DNA from 2 places in the Streptomyces sp. NPDC002520 genome. Region 2 is predicted to be linked to the other one. Evidence: riboswitches for the same ligand, from Rfam matches in the RefSeq annotation. Region 2 holds a riboswitch; the other holds the start of a gene.
What was found. A riboswitch is a leader RNA that binds a small molecule or an ion and turns the genes downstream of it on or off. The one in region 2 is predicted to bind glycine.
Positions count from the first base shown of each region.

Region 1: it holds a riboswitch for glycine, as region 2 does, so the genes downstream of both, gcvT (glycine cleavage system aminomethyltransferase GcvT) here and gcvP (aminomethyl-transferring glycine dehydrogenase) in region 2, are expected to answer to the same signal.

Region 1 covers NZ_JBSFXG010000042.1:8,150-11,819, forward strand. Annotated here, with positions in the region: gene glyA (serine hydroxymethyltransferase) at 1-296, opposite strand, end outside; gene gcvH (glycine cleavage system protein GcvH) at 311-688, opposite strand; gene gcvT (glycine cleavage system aminomethyltransferase GcvT) at 829-1,947, opposite strand; glycine riboswitch at 1,985-2,106, opposite strand; glycine riboswitch at 2,107-2,204, opposite strand; gene ACWD5D_RS37555 (AAA family ATPase) at 2,353-3,054, shown strand; gene ACWD5D_RS37560 (enhanced serine sensitivity protein SseB) at 3,119-3,670, shown strand, end outside.
Region 2 covers NZ_JBSFXG010000065.1:20,070-23,739, reverse strand. Annotated here, with positions in the region: partial or broken gene ACWD5D_RS43250 (DNA polymerase IV) at 1-1,167, shown strand, start outside; gene ACWD5D_RS43245 (PRC-barrel domain-containing protein) at 1,089-1,460, opposite strand; glycine riboswitch at 1,580-1,673, shown strand; gene gcvP (aminomethyl-transferring glycine dehydrogenase) at 1,849-3,670, shown strand, end outside.

The DNA.
Region 1 (3,670 bases), on a different contig from region 2:
GCGCCGGAGTGGGGCTGCACGTTGGCGTACTCGGCGCCGAACAGCTCCTTGATCCGGTCGATGGCGATCTGCTCGGCGACGTCGACGTGCTCGCAGCCGCCGTAGTACCGGCGACCCGGGTAGCCCTCGGCGTACTTGTTCGTCAGGACCGAGCCCTGGGCCTCCATCACCGCGATCGGCGCGAAGTTCTCGGAGGCGATCATCTCCAGCGTCGACTGCTGGCGGACCAGCTCTGCGTCGACCGCGGCGGCGATCTCCGGGTCCAGCTCGTGCAGGGGGGTGTTCAGGACAGTCATGCGGTTACGACTCCTCAGCCGGCGGTCTCGGCGTTGTACTCGTCGGCGGAGAGCAGGTCGGCCGGCTCCTCCGTGACGCGGACCTTGAACAGCCAGCCACCCTCGAAGGGGGCGGAGTTCACCAGCGACGGGTCGTCGACGACGTCCTCGTTGACCTCGGTGATCTCACCGGTGACCGGGGAGTACAGGTCGGAGACGGACTTGGTCGACTCCAGCTCGCCGCAGGTCTCGCCCGCGGTCACCGTGGAGCCGACCTCGGGGAGCTGGGCGTACACGACGTCGCCGAGCGCGTTGGCCGCGAACTCGGTGATGCCGACCGTCGAGACGCCGTCCTCGGCGGCCGACAGCCACTCGTGCTCCTTGCTGTAGCGCAGCTGCTGCGGGTTGCTCATGGCCTGAATTCTCCTGTACGCGGGAAAGTGCTGGTCGACGGGGGAGTACGGAAAGTGCTGATGAGCAGGCGAAATGTGGGCAGGGTCACGTGATCGTCACGCGACCGGGCCTCAGCCTGCTGGCGCCCTGGGGCCAGTGTCTACTTCTGGCGCTTGTAGAAGGGCAGCGCCACGACCTCGTACGGCTCGTGGTTGCCGCGGATGTCCACGCCGACGCCCTCCGTGCCCGGCGCCGCGTGCGCCGCGTCGACGTAGGCGATGGCGATCGGCTTGCCCAGGGTGGGGGAGGGGGCGCCGGAGGTGACCTCGCCGATCACCTGGCCCCCGGCGACGACGGCGTACCCGGCGCGCGGGACGCGGCGGCCCTCGGCGATCAGGCCGACCAGGACGCGCGGCGGGTTCTGCTCGGCGCGTGCGGCGGCCTCGGTGAGCGCCTCGCGGCCCACGAAGTCGCCCTCCTTCTCGAACTTCACCACCCGGCCGAGCCCGGCGTCGAACGGCGTGAGCGAGGTGGTCAGCTCATGCCCGTACAGCGGCATGCCCGCCTCCAGGCGCAGGGTGTCCCGGCAGGACAGGCCGCACGGCACCAGGCCGACGCCCTCGCCGGCCTTGGTCAGCGCCTGCCACAGCTCCACGGCGTGCTCCGGCTTCACGAACAGCTCGAAGCCGTCCTCGCCGGTGTAGCCGGTGCGGGCGATCAGCGCGGGAACGCCGGCGACGGTGCCGGGCAGGCCCGCGTAGTACTTCAGGCCGTCCAGGTCGGCGTCCGTGAGGGACTTCAGGATGCCGGAGGACTCGGGGCCCTGGACGGCGAGCAGCGCGTAGGCGTCGCGGTCGTCGCGGACCTCCGCGTCGAAGCCCGCGGCGCGCTCGGTCAGCGCGTCGAGCACCACCTGGGCGTTGGAGGCGTTCGCCACGACCATGTACTCGGTCTCGGCCAGCCGGTAGACGATCAGGTCGTCCAGGATGCCGCCGTCGGCCTGGCAGATCATGGTGTAGCGGGCGCGGCCGACACCGACGGAGGCGATGTTGCCGACGAGCGCGAAGTTCAGCAGGGCGGCCGCCTGCGGGCCTGTCACCGTGATCTCGCCCATGTGCGAGAGGTCGAAGAGGCCCGCCTTCGTGCGTACCGCGACGTGCTCGTCACGCTCGGAGCCGTAGCGCAGCGGCATGTCCCAGCCGGCGAAGTCGGTCATGGTCGCACCGAGCGAGCGATGGACGGCGTCCAGCGCGGTGTGACGGAGTTCGGTACTGCTCATCGGTCGGTCGTCTCCCAAGGCAGAGGGGCGAGGAGGTTCCTCCCCATCTGTCATCGGAACCTGAGAGGTTCGCCATGACCACCGACTTGGAAAAGTCGCAGGTCAGGACTTGCACCTTGGGTGGAGCCACTGTCGCAGCGGCCCGCTTTTCAGATGTGCCTCGCCCGCGCGGTAACGGTGCCTGAGAGATTCAAGGGAGGGACTTGCTCCTTCGGCGCCCCAGCGAAGGCTGCTGGGAACTCTCCCGCGCGGATTCAAACGGCCGGTATGCAGTTGGCGGGCACATCATTGCACGCCACACCCCGAGCCGTCAGGGCCGCATCTGTAACCGAGCTGTGGCACTACGCGCACCGAACCACTGGACACCGCGCATTACCTTCTCTTTACATTTGACGGGCAGGGGGCATGCCCCGAGCCCAGCAGGGGAGGACGAACACGGTGAACAGGACCACGGCCTACGCCACCAGCACCGGCATCGCGGTGTCCAAGCAGCCCTCCGCCCCCGCCGTCGAGCGCGGCTCCGGCCGCCCGGCCCCCGTCGTCCGCGACCTGCGCGAGCGCGCCGGCCACAGCCCGCACGCCCTGCACTTCGGCCCGCAGGACCTGGTGGTGATCACCGGCCTGCCCGGCAGCGGGAAGTCCACCCTGATGCGGCGCGCGGTCCCCGGCCACCGGATCGACTCCCAGGACACCCGCGAGCGCTGGGACGCCCGGACCCCCCGTTTCCTCCCGTACGCGCTCTACCGCCCCCTGGTCCGCCTCTCCCACTACGCCGGGCTGCGCCGCTCCCTCGCCACCGGCGAGGGAGTCGTCGTGCACGACTGCGGCACCCAGGCCTGGGTGCGCGCCTGGCTGGCCCGCGAGGCCCGCCGCCGCGGCGGCACCCTGCACCTGCTCCTCCTCGACGTCACCGCCTCCGCCGCCCGGGAGGGCCAGCGCGAGCGCGGCCGGGGCGTGTCCCGCTACGCCTTCCGCCGCCATCGCGGTGCGACCGACCGGCTGCTGCGCGCGGTGCGACGAGGCGAGCTGCCGGCCGGCTGCGGCTCGGCGGTGCTGCTGGACCGGCCGGCGGCGGACGTCCTGCGGCGGATCGTGTTCACAGGGTGAGGCCGGTCACCGGCACCGGATAGCCTTTGGCACCACAGCACGGTTCCCAGCAGGCGGTAGGCACATGGACTTCCCGGCGGACGTTCCCGCGGACTTCCCGGCACAGGCGCACCCCCACCCGCACGGCGGTTGGCCCGGCAACGAACTGGAGGAGGTGCTCTCCGCCTCCTTGGGCGTCCCCTCCGCGGGCGGCCGGATCGTCGAGGTCCTGGGCCGCAGCTTCCTCTGGATCCCGCTGCCCAGCGGAGGCGGCCCGCACAGCGGCCCGCTGGACCTGCCCACCCTGGACATCGAAGGCCAGGTGTACGTCCCGGTCTTCAGTTCCGAGGAGCAGCTGCACCAGGCCACCGGCTCCCACATGTCGTACACCATCGCCCCCGCCGTGGAGTTCGCCCGTGGCCTGCCCCCGCAGGTGGGCCTGGCGGTCAACCCGGGCGGCGTGGTCGGCGTACCCCTGCCGCCCGAGGCGGTGGCGGACCTCTGCCGCGCCGGCCGCACCCCCCTGGACGGCCCCGCCTCCGGCGGCCGCGTCCGGCTCTTCGAGCCCGACTGGCAGGACGACCCGGTCGACTTCCTCTCCGCCGCCTCCGCCGAGTTCGCCGCGACCGGCGTCGTC
Region 2 (3,670 bases):
TACGGGCGGCCACGGGGCTGACGGGGTCGGTGGGGCTCGCCGCCTCCAAGATGCTCGCGAAGATCGCCTCGGAGGAGGCCAAGCCCGACGGCCTCGTGCTCATCCGGCCCGGGACCGAGCGGGACCTGCTCGGACCGATGTCGGTGCGGACCCTGCCGGGGGTCGGGCCGGCCACCGGGGACCACTTGCGGCGGGCCGGGATCACCACCGTCGAGGAGCTGGCCGAGGCGGGCGAGGACGAACTGGTCCGGATGCTCGGCAAGGCGCACGGACACGCCCTGTACGCCATGGCGCTGGCGCGCGACGACCGGCCCGTGGTGGCCGAGCGGGAGGCCAAGTCGGTGTCGGTCGAGGACACCTACGACGTGGACATCCACGACCGGCTGCGGGTCGGGATGGAGGTGCAGCGGCTCGCCGACCGGTGCGTGGGGCGGCTGCGCGGGGCGGGCCTGTCCGGGCGCACCATCGTGCTGAAGGTGCGGAGGTACGACTTCTCGACACTGACCCGCTCCGAGACGCTCAGAGGCCCCACGGACGACCCGGCGGTGATCCGGGAGGCGGCCGCACGGCTGCTGGAGTCCGTGGACACCACGGGCGGGGTGCGGTTGCTCGGCGTGGGCGTCTCCGGGCTCGCCGACTACACGCAGGAGGACCTGTTCGCGCAGACGGCGGGCGCTCTGCGGCCCACCGAGCCGGAGGAGGCGGCTCCGGAGCCGGTGGAGGAGCCGCCGGAGCCCGCCGAGCGGCACTACAGTGCCGGACACGACGTCCGGCACGCCGAGTACGGGCACGGCTGGGTGCAGGGCAGCGGGCTGGGCCGGGTCACCGTGCGGTTCGAGACGCCGGACTCGGAGCCGGGGCGTGTACGGACGTTTCGGGTCGACGATCCTGACTTGGCGGGGGCGGATCCGCTGCCACTGGTGGGGGGTGGGGTGGAGACGGATGTTTAGGGGGGTGAAGGTCGGCAGCCGGGTGCGGGTGCGGGTGCGTGGGGGCCTGGCGTGCGGTTCCCCGCGCCTTGGGGGGCTGCGGCCAACGGAGTCGGCAAGGTTCCGGAGGCCTTTGTCAGCTCTGCTCCGTTCCGGTTCTCAGCTCTCCTCCGTTCCGGCCAGTTTGCCGAAGTCGTGGTCCGGGGGTGAGGGAGGGGCGCCCACGTCCAGGCCGTAGTGGTGGTAGAGCTGGAGTTCCTGCTCGGGGGAGAGGTGGCGGCCCACGCCGAAGTCGGGGGCGTCCTTGATGAGCGCGCGGTCGAAGGGGACTCTGAGGGTGCCCTCGATCAGCTCGCTGGGCTCCAGCGGGACGAAGGCGTCCCGGGAGAACAGACCGGTGCGTATGGCGGCCCACTCCGGCACACCTGTGGCGTCGTCGAGGTACACCTCGTCGATGGTGCCTATCTTGGTGCCATTGCGGTCGAACGCCTTGCGGCCGATCAGGTTGCGCGGATCGATGTCGGTCTGCACGGTCCCTCTCCCTCCACTTGGTCGCAACTCATCCGTAAGCACTACAAAAGAGCAGATTCAGGGAGGCGGCCACTCGAGGCCGCGAGCATTGACCTCGCTGGTAGTCTGACAACGGCTGCTGACCCCGTGCGGGAGAGTCCTCCGAGCAGTCGGAGGCGCCGAAGGAGCAACTCCTCCCCGGAATCTCTCAGGCCCCCGTACCGCACGGACGAGGTCACTCTGGAAAGCAGGGCGGGCGCCGACGGCTCCCGCTCTCACCGACGGTGAAAGCCGGGCCTTCAGTGTGCCCGGTGAAGCTCTCAGGTTTGAGATGACAGAGGGGGAGGCCGTCCGGGCACCCGCGCCGTGGTGCCCCTCGCAGGTCGCACAGACCAGGAGGCCTCCGCACATGACCGCCCATCGCATTCCGCTCTCCGAGCTCGAAGCGGGCACCCCCTTCGAGCAGCGCCACATCGGGCCCGACCCGGAGGCGCGGGCCAAGATGCTCGCGCACGTCGGCTACGGCTCGCTCGACGAGCTGACCGCCGCCGCGGTCCCGGATGTGATCAAGAACGCCGAGGCCCTGGACCTTCCGGGCGCCCGCACCGAGGCCGAGGTGCTCGCCGAGCTGCGCTCGCTCGCCGACCGCAACCAGGTGCTCGGCTCGATGATCGGGCTCGGCTACTACGGGACCTTCACGCCGCCCGTCATCCTGCGCAACGTCATGGAGAACCCCGCCTGGTACACGGCCTACACGCCGTACCAGCCGGAGATCTCCCAGGGCCGGCTGGAGGCCCTGCTGAACTTCCAGACGACGGTCGCCGACCTCACCGGCCTGCCGACCTCCGGTGCCTCCCTGCTCGACGAGGGCACGGCCGCCGCCGAGGCGATGGCGCTGTCCCGGCGCATGGGCAAGAACAAGAAGGGCCTGTTCCTGGTCGACGCGGACACGCTGCCGCAGACCGTCGCCGTCATAGAGACGCGTGCCGAGCCGACCGGTGTCGAGGTCGTCGTCGCCGACCTCAGCGAGGGCATCCCGGCCGACATCGCCGCCCGTGAGATCAACGGCGTGCTCCTGCAGTACCCGGGCGCCTCCGGTGCCGTGCGCGACCTCAAGCCGGTCATCGCCCAGGCGCACGAGCTCGGCGCCCTGGTCACGGTCGCCGCCGACCTGCTGGCGCTGACCCTGCTGACCTCGCCGGGCGAGCTGGGCGCGGACATCGCGGTCGGCACGACCCAGCGCTTCGGCGTGCCGATGGGCTTCGGCGGTCCGCACGCGGGCTACATGGCGGTGCACGAGAAGTTCGCCCGCAGCCTGCCCGGCCGCCTCGTGGGCGTCTCCGTCGACGCCGACGGCCACAAGGCCTACCGTCTCGCGCTGCAGACCCGTGAGCAGCACATCCGCCGTGAGAAGGCCACCAGCAACATCTGCACCGCGCAGGTGCTGCTCGCCGTCATGGCCGGCATGTACGCCGTCTACCACGGCCCGGAGGGCCTGCGGACCATCGCGTGGCGCACCCACCGCTACGCCACCCTCCTCGCCGAGGGTCTGAAGGCGGGCGGCGTCGAGATCGTCCACGGCGCCTACTTCGACACCCTCACCGCGCGCGTGCCCGGCCAGGCCGCCGAGGTCGTCGCCGCCGCCCTGGAGAACGGGGTGAACCTGCACCTCGTCGACGCCGACCACGTCTCTCTGGCCTGCGACGAGACCACCAACCGCGCCCAGCTGGCCGCCGTGTTCGCCGCCTTCGGTGTCGAGGGCGACGTCGAGGCGCTCGACGCGGGCGCCGCGGAGGCGCTGCCCGAGGCGCTCCTGCGCACCGACGACTACATGACCCACCCGGTCTTCCAGGAGCACCGCTCCGAGACCGCGATGCTGCGCTACCTGCGCAAGCTGGCCGATCGCGACTACGCGCTCGACCGCGGCATGATCCCGCTGGGCTCCTGCACCATGAAGCTCAACGCGACCACCGAGATGGAGCCGGTCACCTGGCCCGAGTTCGGCCAGCTGCACCCGTTCGTGCCCGCCGAGCAGGCCGAGGGCTACCTGACCCTCATCCGCGAGCTGGAGGAACGTCTCGCCGAGGTCACCGGGTACGACAAGGTCTCGCTGCAGCCGAACGCCGGTTCCCAGGGCGAGTTCGCCGGCCTGCTGGCCGTACGCGGCTACCACCGGGCCAACGGTGACGAGCAGCGCACCGTGTGCCTGATCCCGTCCTCCGCGCACGGCA